4 regions of the Fodinibacter luteus genome follow, and region 1 is predicted to be linked to each of the others. Evidence: riboswitches for the same ligand, from Rfam matches in the RefSeq annotation. Region 1 holds a riboswitch; each other region holds the start of a gene.
What was found. A riboswitch is a leader RNA that binds a small molecule or an ion and turns the genes downstream of it on or off. The one in region 1 is predicted to bind S-adenosylmethionine.

Region 1 (5,051 bases):
CACCGGCTCGAGTTCGCGGCGAGCTGGGAGCCCACCTGCGCAGCTCCAGACCCCGCACGCAGTGTGGTCGAGAGCCTCGCGAGACCGAGATCCCTCGAGGGAAGGCCCTCGGCGGCGAGGAAACGCTCGACGGCCGTGGGCTCGCCGATCACCGCCAGGCCGTCGCCGTCACTGAGCAGCTGGATCTCGTGGTCCACTGTCGACTCCTGATCACGGTGGTGTGTCATCGAGGGCGCGGTTTGTTCCCCCGGGGGACGCTACCTCCCGGCGCCCACAGGTTCGGGCGCAGGTGCCAGGGATAAAGCGTTGTGTCGGAGCCAAGTGCCACCATGGCGCCATGACGGCCCACGGCATCCCGGATGACCCTCAGTTCGCGACCGAGTCCGAGCGTGAGGTGTGGCAGCGGCTGCTGAAGCAGGGCCACGACGACTGGACCGTCCTCGCCAACGTCCGTCTCACCGACGAGAAGAAGGACCACGAGCTCGACGTCATCGTCCTCATGCCCGATGTCGGCGTGGTCGTGGTGGAGGTCAAGGGCGGCGACCTCCGCGTGGAGGACGGTGAATGGGTGGTCGGCTCTGGCAAGGGCCGGCGCGTCGTGCACCCGGTGGACCAGGGGCGGGACGGCAAGTACGCCTTGCGCGCCTACATGGAGCGCGACCCTCGATGGAAGGGCTCGAGCCGCACCCGGGTGCGGTTCGGTCATGCCATCGCGGCGCCCTACACGCACCTGTCCGACGACTTCGAGACGCCGGACTGCCCGCGCTGGATGATCAGCGGGTGCGGCGACCAGGCCGACCTAGCTGGGCGGTTGTGGGACGTCGCCGCACGCCAGGAGGGCGGGCACCGCGTGCCCACCCACGACGACTGCGAGCTCATCGTCGAGATCCTCAAGGGCCGCAACCTCCCGCAGCGCACCATGCTCGCCGAATCCGACGAGCGTGAGGCGCGGGCCGACCGGCTGACCATCGAGCAGGCCACGATCCTCGGCGTCACCCGACTCATGAACCGTGTCGAGGTCCGCGGTGGGGCGGGCAGTGGCAAGACCGTTCTGGCCCTCACCCAGGCCAAGGAGCTGACCCGCGGCAGGCACGGAATGCCGGCCCAGCGGGTCGCACTGCTCTGCTACTCAGTGGGGCTCGCCAGCTGGTTCAAGCGCTACATGGGCACCGTTGACCGGAAGCACCGGCCGGCGTTCGTCGGGACGTTCGAGGAGCTCGCGGCCTATTTGGGCGTCAGCGAGTTCGGCGGGCGCGACGACACCGACTTCTGGGAGAACCGGCTGCCCGCGGAGATGACCGAGCGCGTCGGTGACCTTCCCCACGGCAAGCGGTTCGACGCCGTCGTCGTCGACGAGGCGCAGGACTTCGCCGACGGGTGGTGGACGCCGATCATGCGGTGCCTGCACGACGAGGACCACGGAGGGGTCTACGTCTACAGCGACGAGAACCAGCGGGTGTTCGCCCGATTCGGCCGGCCGCCGGTGCCGCTTGTCCCGCTCGTGCTCGATACATGCCTCCGCAACACGCGCCAGATCCTGACTTCCTTCGCGCCGCTCGCACCGATGCGGATGTATGCCGGCGGTGGTGACGGACCTGAGGTGACCTACGTCGAGGCGTCGGCCGAGGACGCCCTCGACGTCGCCGACGACCAGATCGACCCGCTTCTGGAGGAGGGATGGCGGCCCGAGGACGTCGCGTTGCTGACGACGGGTGCACGGCACCCTGAGCAGGTGGCTCTGCAGGAGTCGGAGGGGCAGGAGGGCTACTGGCGGACCTTCTGGGACAAGGACTGCGTGTTCTACGGTCACGTCCTCGGGTGCAAGGGTTTGGAGCGCCGGGTGGTGGTGCTCTGCGTCAACGAGCGGATGCCGCGTGAACGGTCTCGAGAGCGGTTGTACGTCGGGCTGTCACGGGCCACGGACAAGCTCGTGGTCGTGGGACCCCCCGACGTCATTGCCGAGATGGGCGGGCACGAAGTGGCCAAGCGGCTCGGGCTTTCATGACGGTCGGCCTTGAGGCCGGCTCCGCAGCTAGGTTGTGCCGCAACCACACTCCCAAGTGCAGGAGGCGCAATGGGCACCTTCCCATTCGGAGCACCGGTCAACGAACTCGCACTCGGGGTTCCACTGCGTCGAGTGCGAGCCTTCGTGCTCGGTGCCTATCCGTCCGCCCTCCACGTCGAGTGGACGCCCCCACCGCCGCTCGGAAGGCGAATTGCAGCCCTGCCCGTCGACAATGAGCCCTACCCGTTCTGGGACGGCTTGGGGATGGACCATTTCGTGGAGAGGTGGCGATCGGAGCACTTCGACCCCTCGTGGGGCCGCGTCAGGCCGTCGATGATGAACGGCACATCAGGCCGAGCGCTGCACGAGCGGTGGCTCAAGCCCCTTGGTGTGGACCCGATGGACTACTTCGTGACGGACTGCCTGCCGACGTCGATGCTGAGTACCGGAGTCGCCAAACGGGTGACCGGAGATGGCGTCTACGCCAGCCTGATTGACACCCTGGGGCTGCCGAAAGTTGACATGCAGCCACATCCGTCAGAGGGCGACATCGTGCGACGGGCCGCGTTGCACCACGGGCGGATTCGTGAACAGATCCTGGCCTCGGGGGCGGAGATACTCGTGACGCTCGGCAACGCGGCGGCGCGCGTGGTGCAACAGATGACGGGGCATCCGGAGGGCGTACTCACCGAGAAGACCTACCGCCAGGCGCGGGCGATTCGAATCGAAGGGCGGTCTCTGACGTGGCACGCCCTGGTCCATCCGGCGGTGCGCCCGCCGTGGGACGAGAGGCATGACGCTTGGATCGCCATTCGAGGATGAGGCGCGTTTTCCGTGAGATCTGGTCAACTGCCACGCCGGCCTCCGACTGCCGGCGACCGCGCCGGCTCACCGGTGGGGCAGCGCGCTCGCGTCGTGGCTGCGGCCGACCCACTCCCGGCGGGCCGAGGAGCACAGCTTCGAGAAGCCCCACCGCGTGAACCCCGACTGGTCGGAGTGCAGCCACTGCCAGTCGGACCAGCGCAGGTAGGCGAGGAGGTCGGCATCCGAGAGCTCGGTGAGCAGGTCGGCGACGAGTCCGTGGCCGATCTCGACGCGGGGGTACGGGTTCGTGGGCATGGTGGTTCCTTCCGGGTCCGTCGGACCCGGGACGACCCCGGATCCGCTGTTGTCTGACGACCGGCTCGTCACCTGGGGCACCTCGGCGGGGAGGTTGCCGGACAGCAAGCCAGGGCTTGTCGCTGCCTCTCGTGAGCCGTGCACCACTCTAGGACACGGGGCCGACAGCGGCGCCGGATCAGGCCGGCACGCCTTGGCAACGTCTCCGGTTTGCCTGCGGTGGGGCGCCGTTCGATGCCAGCATGGCGTCGAACGACAGGGGGATCGGTGGGGGAGTCCGGGGGCAGTGCGCAGCGCAGGGCCGAGCACCTGCGTGCCAGCGGGGATGCCGCCTCGGCCGCGTGGGCGGCCGGCGCGGAAGGTGAGCGTCGGGTCGCCCAGGCGCTCTCGGCGCTGCCTGAGCCCTGGGTCGTCCTGCACGACCGGCTGCTCCGCCCGGGGCTGGCCGAGTCCAACCTCGACCACGTGGTCGTCGGACCGGCGGGTGTCATCCTCGTCGACGCCAAGAACTGGGGCGGCAACGTCACCGAGTGGAACGGCGTTCTCTACCAGCACCGGTGGGACACCGCGGGCCACCGCAGCCACGAGGCCAAGCACTCCGAGGTGGCCAAGGTGCATGCGATGGGCCGGGAGATGGCCACACGCCTCGGGATGCCGGTCACTCCCGTGCTCTGCCTCGCCGGCAGCCGCTCGGCGCACTTCGGCGAACCGCAGCAGATCCGTGGGATCTGGGTGGTGCCGGTAGGTCGACTGGTCGGCTGGCTCGAGGCGCGCACGCGCGTGGTGGACGATGACGTGCTCGATCGGCTCTCCACGCTCGTGATGACGGAGTTCCCCTCCACGACGACGGATCCCGCTCTCCTCGCGGCCATCGGGGCCGATCTGGCTCGGGCCCAACGGTCGACGAGGCTCGCAAGGCCGCGACGGGCCGGGCGGGCACCTGCGGCCAGGCCCGGGCGGCAGTCGAACCGCGGCCGTCCCGCGCGGTCAACGCGCGGCCGGCGGCGAGCGGCCGTCGTTCGACAGGTCTTCGCCCTGCTCGGGCTGGCCGCCCTGTGGTGGATGGTCACGAGCGGGGTGATCGAGGTGGTGAGCCGCACGGCATCCGATCTGGTGGGCCGCACGGCATCCGGACTGGTGAACCGCACGACATCCGACATGGTCACGAGGACGGTCACCGACGCGATGGCGCCGACGCCGACGCCGGCACGGCTGTCGTGCGCGGACGTCGATCCGCGGGCCGTCAAGGCGCTTCGCGCGGAAGAGCTCGCCGCCACGCCGGGGCCGCTCGGCTGCGACTGGCACACCACCGACGACGAGGGGCGACGGATGCTCGCCCTGCGCCTGCACGAGCTGAGAGGCCCGGTCGAGGCGCTCCACCCCATGCTGGAGGGGTCCGCGGACGCGGGCGGGCCCGAGGTGCACACCGGCTACTCACGTGGTGGCGAGGCGACCTTCCTGTGGGTGCGGGCCGGCATCCCGATCTCGTCGACGAAGGGCTCGGCCACCGCCACCCGCAGCATCCACGTCCAGGTGTCGCACGACCTGCTCGGCCTGTCGCCGAAGGAGGGGGCGCGCGTCGCGGCCTCGCTCGCGGAGGCTGCCAGCGGCGCCGCTGAACGCCTGACCGAGCCCGCACCCTGATGTCGGAGCGAGTCGTGACCTCCCCTCGGCTCCGTTCACTCCTCGTCGTCGTCGACTCTGATCGCCTCCTCGTAGGCGTCGGCGAAGTGGATGACGCCCTCGAGGACGTCGAGGACGGCCGTCGCCATCTCCTCGGGCGGGAGGTCGAGGTCGTGCAGCTCGGCCCGCTCCGGAACCTCCCTGATGAGCCGGCGCACGCGTCGTTGTTCGTCGTCGGAGAGGTCGTAGTCCTGCAGCACCGCCAGGAGGACATCGCGCAGGCAGTACCTGGCGTGCTCCGGAG
Region 2 (5,051 bases), on a different contig from region 1:
CAGGACGCCACCGAGGACCCCGGTCGCGGCGAGTCCCGCGCCCGCGGAGAGGTCCGACCAGGAGCCCTCGCCATAGGCGACGAGCAGCGTGGTGTCGGCTGCCACCGCCGCCGCATCGGCCACGGCGGCGACCGGACGCAGCTCGGGCACGGCCACGCCCACCGCGCCGAGGGTCGCGACGTCGTGGGCCGCGCGGCTCGCCCCGGCGACGACGCGGTACGCGAGGGAGTCGGCGACATCGTCGACCGCGAGCGCCCGCAGCGCGAGGGCGCACCGGCGGTCAGCCTCCCGGAAGCCCTCGGCCGCCGCGGCGTGCCGAGCGCGGGCGGCGGCCTGCTGCTCGACCTGCTCGCGCTGGAGGTGGCGCACGACGAGGACGTCCGGCGAGTCCTCCGACGAGCCCGCGCACACGAGCGCGTACGCGCGGTCCTCGAGCGCCGCGTACGCGTGCTGCGCGTCGTCGTCGTCGCGCACCGCCGTCGAGACGACGGCCTGGGCCTGCTCCATGGCCGCGGCGAGCGCACGCAGCGGGGATGCCGCGCCGCCGAGGCGCGCGGACACGGCATCCAGCACCGGGGGCAGCTCGCGCAGCCGGGCCCCGAAGGCCTCGCCGGCCGGACCGTCCCACGTGGCACCGTCGCGCAACCGGCCGAGCACGGCAGCGAGCGCCGAGAGCCTTCCGCCGGTCGTCGCGAGCCGGTCGGCGAGGAGCCGGACGGCCCCGGGGTCACCCGGGAGCGGGGGAAGTCGGGTCACCACGACCCACCGCCGAGCGACCGGGACACCCCGGCGTCGGTGTCGACGTAGAGCGCCCCCGCACCGACGGCGGCCTCGCCGAGGTCGCACAGCGCCGACCCCAGCGCCAGCCGGACCCGCCGCCACCCGCCGAGCAGCTCCTCGACCGCGGGCCCCGTGTCGCCGGGGCCGAGGGCCCAGCGATCCGCCGCCGGGTCGCCCATGAGCAGGAGGTCGGCACCCGTCTCCGCGAGGGCAACCCCCAGCTCGGCCACCTCCGTGGCGTCGACCCGGACCGTCGTCATGCCTCCCACGCTAGAAGCACCCGCCGACCGCCTCGCCGAGTTGTCCACAGGCCATGGTCACCGGCGAGCCCGCGACACCCTGAGCGCCCGGCATCCGGTCTCGTCCGTGCCGACGAGGCGGTCCCGGGGGCGCGAGGACGTCGGTCCCCGCACCCCCGGGACAACCGCGGCCTCAGCCGACCGTGGCCCCGGCCAGGTCGGCCGGCTGCTCGGCCCCGAGGTCGCCGCCGGCGGCTGCCGGGCCATCCTGCGCTGCGGCGAAGCCCGCGTCGAGGTCGGCGAGGATGTCCTGGATCGACTCGAGGCCGACCGCGAGCCGCACGAGGCCCGGCGTGACACCGGCCGCGAACCGGTCCTCGTCGCCGCCCTGGCTGTGCGTCGTGGATGCCGGGTGGATGGCGAGCGAGCGCACGTCGCCGATGTTCGCGACGTGGCTGTGCAGGCTGAGGCCCTCGACGAAGCGCTGACCCGCCTCGAGCCCGCCCGCGATCTCGAACGCGAGCACCGCGCCGGCGCCCTTCGGGGCGTACCGGTCGGCGAGCGCCTTGCTCGGGCTCGAGTCGAGGGAGGCCCAGCGCACCGACTCGACCTGCGGGTGCGCCTCGAGGTACTCCGCGACCTTCCGGGCGTTCTCGACGTGCCGCTCGACGCGCAGGCTGAGCGTCTCGACGCCCTGGGCGATGAGGAACGCGTTGAACGGCGAGATGGCCGCGCCGATGTCGCGCAGCAGCTGCACGCGTGCCTTGAGGATGTACGCGAGGTTGGCGCCGAGGGCGCCGCCGACGCCGAGGTCACGGGCGAAGACGAGCCCGTGGTAGCTCTCCTCCGGGGTGTTGTAGTTGGGGAACCGCTCGGGGTCGCGACCGAAGTCGAAGGTGCCGCCGTCGACGATGACGCCGGCGATCGACGTGCCGTGCCCCCCGAGGTACTTCGTCGCCGAGTGGATGACGACGTCGGCGCCGTGCTCGAGCGGGCGGATGAGGTAGGGCGTCGCGATCGTGTTGTCGACGACGAGCGGCACCCCGACCTCGTGGGCCACGCCCGCGACCCCGGCGATGTCGAGCACGATGGCCTTGGGGTTGGCGATCGTCTCGGCGAAGAACGCCTTGGTGTTCGGCCGCACGGCGGCGCGCCACTCGTCGAGGTCGTCCTGGTCCTCGACGAAGGTGACGTCGACGCCGAGCTTGCGGAAGGTGTACTTGAGCAGGTTGACGGTGCCGCCGTAGAGCGCGGCGCTCGAGACGACGTGGTCTCCGGCCTCGGCGACGTTCAGCAGCCCGATCGTCGTCGCGGCCTGCCCCGACGCGACGAGGAGCGCGCCGACGCCGCCCTCGAGGGCCGCGATCCGCTGCTCCACGGCATCCTGGGTGGGGTTCATGATCCGGGTGTAGATGTTCCCGAACTCCCTGAGCGCGAACAGGTTCGCCGCGTGGGCGGTGTCGTTGAAGACGTAGGACGTCGTCTGGTAGATGGGTAGGGCCCGGGCGCCGGTGGCGCTGTCGGGCACCTGGCCGGCGTGGATCTGGGCGGTCTCGAAGCCCCACTGCGAGGGGTCGGTCATGGCAGGTCTCCCTGGGTCGGGTGCGCCGGGGCGACCGCCCGGCGCACGACGTACGTGGCACTGCGGGACCACCGTGAGCAGGGCCCGCGCTTGCGCGCGGCGGGTGCCGCACGCCAGGTCCTCACCCGGGGCACCCCACCGCGGTTGGAGGGTTGCCGGCCAGCGAGCCGGGGCTTGGCGCTGGCGCTCATGACCTGAGCCGAATATACGTCCCCGGCGGATGCCGGTCACCCCGGCTCCCCGTTCGTCTCACCTCCCGGTCCCCCCACCTGCCGACTCCGTGCGACTTGTGTGCGGTTCTGACAGCTCATCCACCGGAGAACCGCGGGCAACTCGCACGAGGTCGGAGGGTGGGGGCCGGACGGGGCGGGGCAGGATGGGGGCATGACCTTCCACGCTGACGAGTACCAGGCCGCCCCCGCACGCTACGAGGCCGGGATGCCGTACCGCCGGGTCGGGCGCTCGGGTCTGGACCTGCCCGCCGTCTCCCTGGGCCTGTGGCACAACTTCGGCGACGACGTCCCCCTCGAGCGCCAGCAGGCGACGCTGCGCCGGGCGTTCGACCGCGGGGTGACCCACTTCGACCTCGCGAACAACTACGGCCCGCCCTACGGCTCGGCCGAGCGCAACTTCGGCACGATCTTCGCTCGGGACTTCCGCCCCTACCGCGACGAGCTCGTCATCAGCTCCAAGGCGGGGTACGACATGTGGCCGGGGCCCTACGGTCAGGGTGGCGGGTCGCGCAAGTACGTCGTCGCCTCGTGCGACCAGTCCCTCCAGCGGATGGGCCTGGACTACGTCGACATCTTCTACAGCCACCGGTTCGACGAGACGACCCCGCTCGAGGAGACGATGGGTGCGCTCGACTCGCTCGTGCGCGCCGGCAAGGCGCTCTACGTCGGCATCTCGTCGTACTCCGGCGAGCGCACGCGCGAGGCCGTCGAGATCCTGCGCGCGATGGGCACCCCCCTGCTCATCCACCAGCCGTCGTACTCGATGCTCAACCGCTGGGTCGAGGAGGACCTGCTCGACGTGCTCGGGGTCGAGGGCGTCGGGTGCATCGCGTTCTCCCCCCTCGCCCAGGGCATGCTGACGAACAAGTACCTCAAGGGGATCCCCGAGGGGTCGCGTGCCGCGCAGGGGAAGTCGCTCGACCCTGAGCTGCTCACCGACGAGGCGCTGAGGCACGTGCGGGCGCTCGACCGGATGGCGCGGGCCCGCGGCCAGTCGCTCGCGCAGATGGCCCTCGCCTGGGCGCTGCGCGACCCCAGGGTGACGTCGGTGCTCATCGGCGCCTCGTCGGTCGAGCAGCTCGACAACAGCCTCGACGCGGTGGGCCACCTCGAGTTCACCGCCGAGGAGCTCGCGAAGATCGACAAGCACGCGGTCGACGCCGGCATCAACCTGTGGAAGACCTCGAGCGACAAGTGAGTTGACCTCGCCATGAGCGACGACCGCGAGACCACGGAGTACCTCCCGAGCCCGACCGAGTGGGTCCGCCGCCAGGTGGAGACCATCGAGGCGACCGGTGACACCCGCTCGGTGCACATCATGAACCGCCCGGTCGTCATGCTGACGATGCGCGGTGCACGCACCGGCGCGGTGCGCAAGGTGCCGTTGATGCGCGTCGAGCACGACGGCGTCTACGCGGCGGTGGCGAGCAAGGGTGGCGCACCGCAGCACCCCCAGTGGTACGCGAACCTGCGGGCGAACCCGCAGGTCACCGTGCAGGACGGGACGCGGTCGTGGTCGGCGGTCGCCCGCGAGCTGACCGGCGACGAGCGGGCGGCCTGGTGGGAGCGGTGCGTCGCGGCGTACCCGCCCTACGCGCAGTACCAGACCAGGACGGACCGGCTCATCCCGGTGCTGCTCCTCGAGCCGGTCGACCCGGCTCCCATCGAGAGCTGACCTCCGGCCACGACGACCACCTCGCCGTGAGGGCGGACGTGGCGGCTCCGGCAGCCACGGCCGCACTCGTCGCGCGGGGAGCAGCGCGGATGCCGGTCAGCCGGCGGGGGTTCCCGCCGGCGGGTTCGCCGGGTCCCCCGGCCCGGCGCCGAGGCCGTTTCCCGCGGTGGCCGGCGGCACGGCATCCACCTCGAGCTCGGCCGCCGAGCGCTCGACCCGGCGGAACCACCACAGGCCGAGCACGGGGAGCACGAGCGGGACGAAGCCGTACCCCTGCCCGAAGTGCGACCACACGGTCTTGTCGGGGAACGCGTCGGGCACGAGGTAGGACACCGCGCCGACGACGAGGACGCCGACGAGCTCGACGGCGCACGCGACGATGCCCACGCGGACCCAGCGTCCGCCGCGGGCCAGGCACCACGTCGCGAGGAGGTAGACGGCGGCCGCGAGCGCCGACAGCGTGTAGGCGAGCGGCGCGGTGTCGAACCCGGTCGTGATCTGCAGGACGGACCGTCCCGTCGCGGCGAGCGCGAGCACTCCGT
Region 3 (5,051 bases), on a different contig from region 1:
CCGGTGGCACGCGCCGGCGCGACGGCCATCGAGGCGGACGCTGCATCCACGACCGCCTGACGGCCTGCCCTCGTGGGCAACCGTGGTCGGTGGGCCGCCGGCCGGCCGGCTGGGCCGGCGGAATGTGGTCCGGGCCGCGCGTGGAACGGGAATCGCCCGACACCCGTCGTTCGTTGAGCACAATGGCCCACGAGCGGCCAACTCTCGCCACAGGAGGACGCATGGCATCGGTGAAGAAGTTCGCGGCGGTCGCCGCCGTCGTGAAGGCGGTGCGTCTCGCGGCCCGACCGGGTGGCCCGACGCTCGGTGAGCGCGCTGGGGCCATGCCCCGGCTCGTGCGCGCGACATTGAGCGGCGCGTACCCCGGCATCACGAAGGGCCGGCTCGCGCTGATGCTGGCCGCGACGGGCTACATCGTCTCGCCGATCGACCTCCTCCCCGACGTCCTGGGGCTCGTCGGCCTCGCCGACGACGCCGTCGTCATGGGCTGGCTCGCGACCCGGTTCGTCGAGGAGACCGAGGCGTTCCTCGAGTGGGAGCGTGCCGGGGTCCGGCCCACCGGCCCGGCCACCACGCCGCCCGGCGCGTCCTCGGCCTTCGGGGCGTCGTCGGCCAACGGTGCGTCGTCCACCCCCCCGAGCGGCCACGGACCGACGCCCACGCCCAACGGCACGTCGCCCGCGAGCGCGCAGACGGTGCGCGGGAACGTCGTCGGCTGACCGGCGCGGCACCACGCCGCGCCGCTGCCGCCCCGGTCGTCCACAGGTGACCGGGGCGGCGTCGTCGATCCACAGCTCCCGGGTCGTCGTTCCGTAGGGGCCGGGTACCCGGGAGCGTGTCCGCATGACAGCAGACATCACGCTCCGCGGACCCGGCGACGTCGTCGCGGTCCTTCCGTACCAGCTCGGCTACCAGCCCCACGACAGCGTCGTGGCCGTCTCGATGCGGGGACGCCGGGTCGGGCTCGTCGCCCGCGCCGACCTCCCGCCCGACGAGCACGCCGAGGCGGTCGCCGCCACGCTCGTCGGCCCGGTGGTCCGCGACGGCGCGACCTCGGTTCTCGTCGTCGGGTTCGAGGACGTCCCCGACGCGAGCCTGCCGCTCGGCACGGCCCTCGTCGAGCAGCTCGAGCGCGCCGGCGTCGAGGTCCTCGACGTGGCCGTCGTCCGCGACGGCCGGCGCTACTCGGCCATCTGCTCCGACCCGTGCTGCCCGCCCGAGGGCGTGCCCCTGCCCGAGCCCGCCGACGTCCCCGGGATCGCCGAGCTCGTCGCGATGGGGCGCTCGCCGCTGCCGTCGCGTGCGGCCGTCGACCGCGTCGTCGAGCCCGACCTGCCGTCGTGTGCCGGTGTCGCCGACGCCGTTCTGGCTCGATCGGAGGTGTCGGCCCGTCGCCGCCGCCGCCGTGCGGTGGCGGCGTGGCGCGTCGTCCTTCGCGACCCTTCGGGGGAGTGGCGCCGAGCAGGGGCCAGTGGTCCCGGCGCGTTGCGCGCCCGCACCGACGCGGTGGGGCCACGTGCCGACCCCGTCGTCGTCGCCGACCTCGCCCTCGGCCTGCACGACGTCGCGTGGCGCGACGGTCTCATCGCCTGGCTGGCCCCCGGCGTCCTGCCGGTCGAACGGCTCGATGCCGACGTCGTCCAGCTGCTGCGCTCCTCCCTGCCGGCGTGGGGCGGGATGGGCTTCCACGCTCCCCCGGGGGCCGCCGAGGTCGCCGGCTCCACCGACGGTGACGCCACGCGACGGGCCGTCCTCGCCGTGATGCACGCGGACCTCGGCCAACGCCTGCTCGCGGTGTGCCGTTCGGTGCCCGACGAGTGCCCGGACGAGGCCGCCGCGGTGTGCACCGTGGCCGCCCACGTGGCCTGGGCGCAGGGCGACGGGGCCCTGGCCCGGGCAGCGGTCGAGCGGGCCCTGCGCCTGCGGCCCGACTACCGGCTGGCCGTCCTGCTCGAGCAGCTCATCGAGGGCGGGGTGCGCCTGCCCGTCCGGTCCCGACCCCCGCGAGAACCCGGTGCGCTCGGCTGGGCGGGGTGAGCAAGCGGTTGACCGGCCCTCGGGACGGGGAACGCCCGGGACGCGCGCGTGGTTACCATGGATGCCGGTCATGAGTCCCAGTGCCAAACCCCGGTTTGCTGGGCGGCAACCCTCCTCGCGGTGGGGTGCCCCGGGTGATGACCCGGTTGCACCCACCCCGGTGCGGCAAGCGCGATGTCCGAGGAGCACCTGTCATGACGGCCACCCCCACGCGGTCCACCGCGGCGGTCTGGCGCCCCGGGGACCCTGAGGGTGACCGACGGTTCGCGGCGATCGGCGACCTGCACCTCGAGCGCGGCGGGGTCCTCCCCGACGTCGTCGTCGCCTACGAGACGTGGGGCACCCTGTCGCCGTCCCGCGACAACGCGGTCCTCGTCGAGCACGCGCTCACCGGTGACAGCCACGTCGTCGGTGAGGCGGGTCCGGGCCACGCCTCGCCCGGCTGGTGGCCGGGGCTCATCGGGCCGGGCGCCCCCCTCGACACGGACCACCTGTTCGTCGTGGCCAGCAACGTGCTCGGCGGCTGCCAGGGCACGACCGGCCCGGCATCCCTCGACCCCTCCGGTCGGCCGTGGGGTGGCCGGTTCCCCTTCATCACGATCCGTGACCAGGTCGCGGCCGAGGTGGCCCTCACCGACGCGCTCGGCATCGAGCGGTGGCACGGAGTCCTCGGCGGCTCGATGGGTGGCATGCGCGCCCTCGAGTGGGCCACCGGTCATCCGCACCGTGTCGAACGCACCCTCGTCCTCGCGTCGACGGCCTATGCGACCGCCGACCAGGTCGCGTGGTGCCTGCCGCAGCTCCTGGCGATCCGCACCGACCCGGCCTACCGGGCGGGCGACTACTACGGCTCGCCGGAGTGGCCCGTCACGGGAATGGGGATCGCGCGACGCATCGCCCACACGACGTACCGCCACGAGGCCGAGCTCGCCTCGCGTTTCGGACGCGAGCCGCGCGACGGCGAGGACCCGCTCGGGGGCGGCGGTCGCTACGACGTCGAGAGCTACCTCGACCACCATGCGACCAAGCTGTCGCGGCGCTTCGACCCGAACAGCTACGTGGTCCTCACCGAGGCCATGAACAGCCACGACATCGGCCGCGGACGAGGCGGCGTCGCCGGTGCGCTGGCGTCCTACCGTGGCGAGCTCCACGTGGCCGGTGTGACGACCGACCGGCTCTACCCGCTGCGCCTGTCCCGCGAGATCGCCGCGGCCCGCGAGGGCACGAGGCTGTCCGTCATCGAGTCGCGCCACGGTCACGACGGCTTCCTCGTCGAGACCGGTCAGGTCGGCACGGTGATCACGGACGCCCTGCGCGCGGGCTGAGTGGTGCGTCTGCGGTAACGTCGCCCTCGGAGACACCGTCAGTCGCCCCAGGAGGAGATCGTGACCATCGTCGTCGGGTTCGTTCCCACCAAGGAGGGGCGGGCCGCCCTCACCCGAGCGGTGGAGGAAGCGAGGACGCGCCGGTCGCGCCTCGTCGTCATCAACTCCAACCGGGGTGGTCGTGACTACGACGACGAGTCGAGCCAGGCCGCCGAGGCCGAGCTGCAGCGGGTCACCGACGAGCTGACCGGGGACGGGCTCGAGCTCGAGGTCCGCCAGCTCGTTCGGGGCAACGAACCCGCCGAGGACCTCATCGCCGTCGCCAACGAGACCGATGCCGACCTCATCGTCATCGGCCTGCGCCGCAGAACCCCGGTCGGCAAGCTCATCCTCGGGTCCAACGCCCAGCGCATCCTGCTCGACGCGCCCTGCGCGGTCCTGGCCGTCAAGGGCTGAGCGACGACCCACCCGTCCGGGTGATGTGCCGGATTCCGGCCCGCCGTTTTATAATGGCTGAGCGCACCTGGTCGCGACACCGGCCCCAGCACGACCGGCCGGACGACACGGTGTCGCCCAGGACCCTCCCCGCCGCACCCGGAGCCTGCCTCGCGCGCACCGGAGCCCGGCCATCCGCGACGAAAGGTAGTCGGTGTCGCCTGTGTCCACCAGTTCCTCGGAGCCGAGCGCGCTTCCCCCTGAGTTCTCCCACCAAGCCCTGCAGTCCCTCGTCCGCACCGGGACGGCGAACGGGTCGGTGACGGGGGAGCAGGTCGCGGAGGCCATGCGCGCGGCCGACGTGAGGCCCAAGCGGGGCCGCGTCGTCCTGCGTGCCCTCGGCGAGCAGGGCATCCACGTCGCCATGGAGGCCGGCCCGACCCGCGTCGCCGCCGCCACGACACGCACGACGAAGAAGGCGTCGGCGACGAGCCGGGCCGCCAGTGCCACGACGTCCAAGCCCGCGAAGGCGACGGCGACGAAGGCCACCGCCGCGCCCGCGAAGGCTGCCTCCAAGAGCACGGCCGCGAAGCCCGCGGCCAGGACGACGGCCTCGACGACGAAGTCCGCGGCCAAGACGGCCCCCGCGACGACGTCCGAGGCGGGGGCGACGAAGTCCACCGCGAAGACGGCCTCCCCGGCGACGAAGGCGACGGCGAAGGCCGCACCCAGGGCGAAGGCCGCGGGGACGAGGGCGACGCGGACGGCATCCACCGCGGTCGCCGACGACGCGCCGGCCACCGGCTCGACCCGCACCGCCAAGGCCGCGACGACCCGACAGGCCGCCTCCGTCGCGGCGTCAGTCGACGGTGCCGAGACCCCGGCGCCCCGCACGTCGGCGAGCCGCCGGGCCGCGGCCAAGGCCGCCGCCGCGGCTCCGGCCCCCGTCGAGGACCTCGAGGACGTCGTCGTCGAGGACGACGAGGAGCTCGAGGGCGCCGAGGGCGCGGTCGCGACCACGGAGGGTGAGAGCGAGTCGGGCGGCTTCGTGCTGCGCGACGACGACGAGGACGACGCCCCGGTCCAGCAGGTCGTCACGGCCGGCGCCACCGCCGACCCGGTCAAGGACTACCTCAAGCAGATCGGCAAGGTGGCCCTCCTCAACGCCGAGCAGGAGGTCGAGCTCGCCAAGCGCATCGAGGCCGGCCTGTTCGCCGAGGAGAAGCTGAACTCCGGCGAGAAGATCGAGATGAA
Region 4 (5,051 bases), on a different contig from region 1:
GCGAGGCACCTGTCAACTGGTGCCCGGGCCTGGGCACCGTGCTCTCCAACGAGGAGGTCACGAACGAGGGGCGGTCCGAGCGCGGCAACTTCCCCGTCTTCAAGCGCAACCTGCGCCAGTGGATGATGCGGATCACCTCGTACGCCGACCGGCTCGCCGACGACCTCGACCGGGTCGACTGGCCCGAGAAGGTCAAGCTGATGCAGCGCAACTGGATCGGGCGCAGCCACGGTGCGCGGGTCACCTTCCCCGTCGAGGGGGAGGGGCAGGGGATCGATGTCTTCACGACCCGCCCGGACACGCTGTTCGGCGCGACCTTCATGGTGCTCGCCCCCGAGCACCCGCTCGTCGACGAGCTCGTCCCCGGCGACGCGTGGCCGGAGGGCACGAAGGGGGCCTGGACCGGCGGCGCCGCGACCCCGGCGCAGGCCGTCGCCGAGTACCGGCGGGCCGCCTCGCGCAAGAGCGACGTCGAGCGGCAGAGCGAGGGCAAGGACAAGACCGGCGTGTTCACCGGGGGCTGGGCGACGAACCCGGTCACCGGCACGCGCATCCCGGTCTTCGTCGCCGACTACGTCCTCATGGGCTACGGCACCGGTGCGATCATGGCCGTGCCCGGCCAGGACGAGCGCGACTGGGACTTCGCCAGGGCCTTCGACCTGCCGATCGTCCGCACCGTGCAGCCGACGCCCGGCCACGACGAGGACACCGCGTTCACCGGCGAGGGGCCGGCGATCAACTCGAGCAACGACGAGCTGAGCCTCGACGGGCTCGGCGTCGCCGACGCGAAGGAACGGATCACGGCATACCTCGTCGACAAGGGGCTCGGCGAGGCGACGATCACGTACAAGCTGCGCGACTGGCTGTTCAGCCGCCAGCGCTACTGGGGCGAGCCGTTCCCGGTCGTCTTCGACGAGGACGGGGTCGCCCATGCCGTCCCCGACGCCATGCTGCCCGTCGAGCTGCCGGACGTCCCCGACTACAGCCCGCGCACCTACGACCCCGAGGACGCGAGCAGCGAGCCCGAGCCGCCGCTGTCGCGGGTCCAGGAGTGGGTCGACGTCGAGCTCGACCTCGGCGACGGTCGCGGCACCCGCCGGTTCCGCCGCGAGACGAACACGATGCCGAACTGGGCCGGGTCGTGCTGGTACTACCTGCGCTACCTCGACCCGGCCAACGACGCCGTGCTCGTCGACCCCGAGAACGAGGCCTACTGGATGGGCCCGCGCGAGGAGCCCGTGGCGGGCGCCGCCCCCGGCACCCGGGACCCCGGCGGGGTGGACCTCTACGTCGGCGGCGTCGAGCACGCCGTGCTCCACCTGCTCTACGCGCGCTTCTGGCACAAGGTGCTGCACGACCTCGGCCACCTGAGCAGCGACGAGCCGTTCCGGACGTACTTCAGCCAGGGCTACATCCAGGCGCCGGCGTTCACCGACAGCCGGGGTCAGTACGTCGAGGCCCGTGAGGTCGAGGAGGGCGTGGGCGCCGACGGCCACCCGGTCTTCACCTGGCACGGGGAGCCGGTGACGCGCGAGTTCGGCAAGATCGGCAAGTCGCTGAAGAACATGGTCAGCCCCGACGAGATGTACGCGGCGTTCGGTGCCGACACCTTCCGGCTCTACGAGATGGGGCTCGGGCCGCTCGAGCAGAGCAAGCCCTGGGACACCCGCGCCGTGGTCGGTTCGCAGCGCTTCCTCCAGCGGTTGTGGCGCAACGTGGTCGACGAGGAGAGCGGTGAGGTCGTCGTCGTCGACGCGCCGCTCGACGACGTGACGACCCGGGTGCTCCACCGCACGATCGACGCGGTGCGCACCGACTACGCGGGGCTCGGGTTCAACACCGCCATCGCCCGGCTCACCGAGCTCAACAACGCCCTCACCAAGCTCGAGGGTGGTGTCCCGCGCGCGGCCGCCGAGCAGATCGTGCTCATGGTCGCGCCCCTCGCACCGCACATCGCCGAGGAGCTGTGGTCCCGGCTCGGGCACACCGAGTCGCTCGTCCACGAGGCGTTCCCGGTCGCCGACCCCGCCCTGCTCGTCGACGACACGGTGACGTGCGTCGTCCAGGTGCGCGGCAAGGTCCGCGACCGGCTCGAGGTGCCCTCGGACATCACCGAGGACGCCCTGCGCGAGCTCGCCCTCGCGAGCGAGAAGGTCCGCGCGGCGGTGCCGGACGGCATCCGCACGGTCATCGTCCGCGCGCCCAAGCTCGTCAACGTCGTCCCGGCCTGACGGGGTACCTCGGGAGACTTGCTTGCCCGCGTGGAGGAATTCCTTTCGCGGTGCAAGGATCTCTGGAGGGGTGTTCGGGGTCGCCCGGTTTCCCGGCCGATCTGCGGCGCGGCGGCCCGGCGACCGCACGTCTCGGGTCATGGACCGGGGATGCCGTGCCGCGGGTCGCGCTCCTACGCTTGCTCCCGTAGGTCATGAGTGCCAGTGACAAGCCCCGGCTCGCTGGCCAGCAACCCTCCTTCCGCGGTGGGGTGCTCCGGGTGACGACCTGGTCGGCGACCCCACTGGTCGTCGGCAAGCGCGGGATCCCGGGATCGCCCCCGAGGTCCTCCAGCCCCGGGAGACCCCTACCGTGTCGATCGCCAGCAGCACGCCCCCCTCGTTCCACCGCCGTCCCCGGCTGCGGGCCGTCCCCGACGACGCGCTCCCGGCCACCACCCGCCCGGCCGGGTCGTCCACGGATGCCGGTGCCACGGCATCCGCTGGTCGTCACCACGGCGCCGGGAGCCGCGACCTGCCGTCGGTCGTGCGCCCCGACCTCGTGCCGACCCTGTCCGGTGACTGGGTCGACTACGCCAACCTCGACCACGCCGCGTCGACCCCGGCCCTCGAGCGGGTCGCCCGCGCCGTCGGCACCGCGACGCGCACCTACTCCAGCGTGCACCGCGGCACCGGCTGGCTGTCGCGGGTGACGAGCGCCCACTACGAGGCGGCCCGCGACGAGGTGGCCCGCTTCGTCGGCGCGCGCGAGGACGACGTCGTCGTGTTCACCCGCGGCACGACCGACTCGGTCAACCTGCTCGCCCGGGCACTGCCGCGGGACACCACCGTCATCGTCTTCGCGTCCGAGCACCACGCGACCCTCCTGCCGTGGCGCCACCGGGACACGGTGCGCCTCCCCGTCCCGGGCAGCACCCGCGACGCCGAGCTGCTCCTGGACGCCGCGCTGCGCGAGCTGCCGCCCGGCACCGCGCGCCGCCCGCACCACGCCCTCGTCGTGCTCACCGCCGCGAGCAACGTCACCGGGGAGCTGTGGCCGGTCGAGCGGCTGGCCGCGATCGCGCGCCGCCACGGAGCCCGCGTGCTGCTCGACGCGGCGCAGTCCGCGGCCCACCGCCCCATCGACGTCGACGCGCTCGGGGTCGACTGGGTCGCCTTCTCCGGGCACAAGGTGCACGCCCCGTTCGGCACCGGCGTGCTCGCCGGGCGCCGGGACTGGCTCGATGCCGCGCCGCCCTACCTCGCCGGCGGGGGAGCCACGGTCCAGGTCACCGAGCGCACGACGCGGTGGACGACCGGTGCGGCCCGGCACGAGGCCGGCAGCCCGAACGTGCTCGGCGCGGTCGCCCTCGCCGCCGCGTGCGCGACGATCCGCGAGCACCGTGCCGCCATCGAGCAGCACGAGTCCCGGCTCACGGGGCGCCTCCTCGACGGGCTGCGTGCGATCGACGGGGTGAGCACCTACTCGCTCTTCGGCGACGACACCGAGCGCGGCCCGGTGGTCACGTTCACCGTCGACGGACTCGACAGCCACCTCGTCGCCGCGTCGCTGTCGGCCGAGCACGGCATCGGGGTGCGCGCCGGCAAGTTCTGCGCGCACATCCTCGTCGACACCCTCCTCGGCGAGGGCTCGGACGAGCACGACACCGCGGTGCGGGTCAGCGCCGGCCTCGCGACGACCGACGAGCACGTCGACCGACTGCTCGCCGCCGTCGCGGTGCTCGCCGACGAGGGGCCGGGCACCGTGTACGAGCACACGCCCGAGCACGGCTGGGTCCCCGTCGACGACCCGCGGGAGGCGGGCGCACCGCTGCCCTGGTGAGCGCGCGGCGAGCGAACGGCATCCGGGAAAGTCCGCGCGGACGGGTGGTCCCGGGGCGCGCGAGGGTGCAGGCTGAGGTCCCGAGGACATGACCGCCGTCACGTCCCCCACCGAGGAGGACCCATGGCCGATCTCGACACCACCGCGCTGCTCGGCGCCCTCGAGCCGGTCGCCGAGGAGAATCTCGACCGGCACCTCAAGGCCGCGCAGGACTGGATGCCGCACGAGTACGTGCCGTGGTCGCTCGGCCGGGACTTCAAGGAGCTCGGCGGCGAGCCCTGGTCGGTCGAGCAGTCCCAGCTCAGCCCGATCGCCCGCACCGCCCTCGAGGTCAACCTGCTCACCGAGGACAACCTGCCGAGCTACCACCGCGAGATCGAGCGGGCCTTCGGCCGCGACAGCGCGTGGGGCGAGTGGGTCAACCGGTGGACGGCCGAGGAGGGCCGGCACGCGTTCTGCATCCGCGACTACCTCCTCGTGACCCGCGGGGTCGACCCCGACGAGCTCGAGCAGGCGCGGATGGACACGATGCAGACCGGCTACGACTCGGGCGACAAGCCGCTGCTCAACGTCTGCGCGTACGTGTCGTTCCAGGAGCTCGCGACCCGGGTCTCGCACCGCAACACCGGGCGGTACACCGACGAGCCGATCGCCGAGAAGATGCTGACCCGCGTCGCCAAGGACGAGAACCTCCACATGATCTTCTACCGCAACATCGTCCAGGCGGCGCTCGAGCTCACGCCGAGCCAGACGATGCGGGCGATCACCGACGAGGTCGTCGACTTCCAGATGCCGGGCGCGATCATCCCCGGGTTCGGGCGCAAGGCCGTGCAGATGGCGATGGCCGGGATCTACGACCTGCGCATCCACCACGACGACATCGTCCAGCCGCTCCTGCGGCAGTGGGGGGTGTGGGAGCTCGAGGGGCTCGACGCCGAGGGGGAGGCCGCGCGCGACCGGCTCTCCGACGCCGTCGGGGCGCTCGACGCCGAGGCGAC

Region 2: it holds a riboswitch for S-adenosylmethionine, as region 1 does, so the genes downstream of both, ABD899_RS10865 (bifunctional o-acetylhomoserine/o-acetylserine sulfhydrylase) here and ABD899_RS07050 (hypothetical protein) in region 1, are expected to answer to the same signal.
Region 3: it holds a riboswitch for S-adenosylmethionine, as region 1 does, so the genes downstream of both, metX (homoserine O-acetyltransferase MetX) here and ABD899_RS07050 (hypothetical protein) in region 1, are expected to answer to the same signal.
Region 4: it holds a riboswitch for S-adenosylmethionine, as region 1 does, so the genes downstream of both, ABD899_RS05785 (aminotransferase class V-fold PLP-dependent enzyme) here and ABD899_RS07050 (hypothetical protein) in region 1, are expected to answer to the same signal.

Annotation. Positions count from the first base shown of each region.
Region 1 is NZ_BAABGM010000009.1:39,596-44,646, reverse strand. Features, by position in the region: gene ABD899_RS07065 (hypothetical protein) at 1-197, opposite strand, end outside; gene ABD899_RS07060 (nuclease-related domain-containing DEAD/DEAH box helicase) at 338-2,005, shown strand; gene ABD899_RS07055 (hypothetical protein) at 2,138-2,827, shown strand; gene ABD899_RS07050 (hypothetical protein) at 2,894-3,124, opposite strand; SAM riboswitch class IV at 3,165-3,261, opposite strand; gene ABD899_RS07045 (nuclease-related domain-containing protein) at 3,392-4,768, shown strand; gene ABD899_RS07040 (hypothetical protein) at 4,804-5,051, opposite strand, start outside.
Region 2 is NZ_BAABGM010000013.1:253,509-258,559, forward strand. Features, by position in the region: gene ABD899_RS10855 (hypothetical protein) at 1-756, opposite strand, end outside; gene ABD899_RS10860 (hypothetical protein) at 753-1,040, opposite strand; gene ABD899_RS10865 (bifunctional o-acetylhomoserine/o-acetylserine sulfhydrylase) at 1,213-2,601, opposite strand; SAM riboswitch class IV at 2,683-2,796, opposite strand; gene mgrA (L-glyceraldehyde 3-phosphate reductase) at 2,986-4,032, shown strand; gene ABD899_RS10875 (nitroreductase family deazaflavin-dependent oxidoreductase) at 4,045-4,509, shown strand; gene ABD899_RS10880 (hypothetical protein) at 4,606-5,051, opposite strand, start outside.
Region 3 is NZ_BAABGM010000013.1:239,750-244,800, reverse strand. Features, by position in the region: gene ABD899_RS10830 (EcsC family protein) at 1-60, shown strand, start outside; gene ABD899_RS10825 (YkvA family protein) at 222-719, shown strand; gene ABD899_RS10820 (DUF4192 domain-containing protein) at 844-2,037, shown strand; SAM riboswitch class IV at 2,104-2,215, shown strand; gene metX (homoserine O-acetyltransferase MetX) at 2,232-3,362, shown strand; gene ABD899_RS10810 (universal stress protein) at 3,423-3,818, shown strand; gene ABD899_RS10805 (RNA polymerase sigma factor) at 4,021-5,051, shown strand, end outside.
Region 4 is NZ_BAABGM010000007.1:171,408-176,458, forward strand. Features, by position in the region: gene leuS (leucine--tRNA ligase) at 1-2,231, shown strand, start outside; SAM riboswitch class IV at 2,422-2,538, shown strand; gene ABD899_RS05785 (aminotransferase class V-fold PLP-dependent enzyme) at 2,584-4,053, shown strand; gene ABD899_RS05790 (acyl-ACP desaturase) at 4,177-5,051, shown strand, end outside.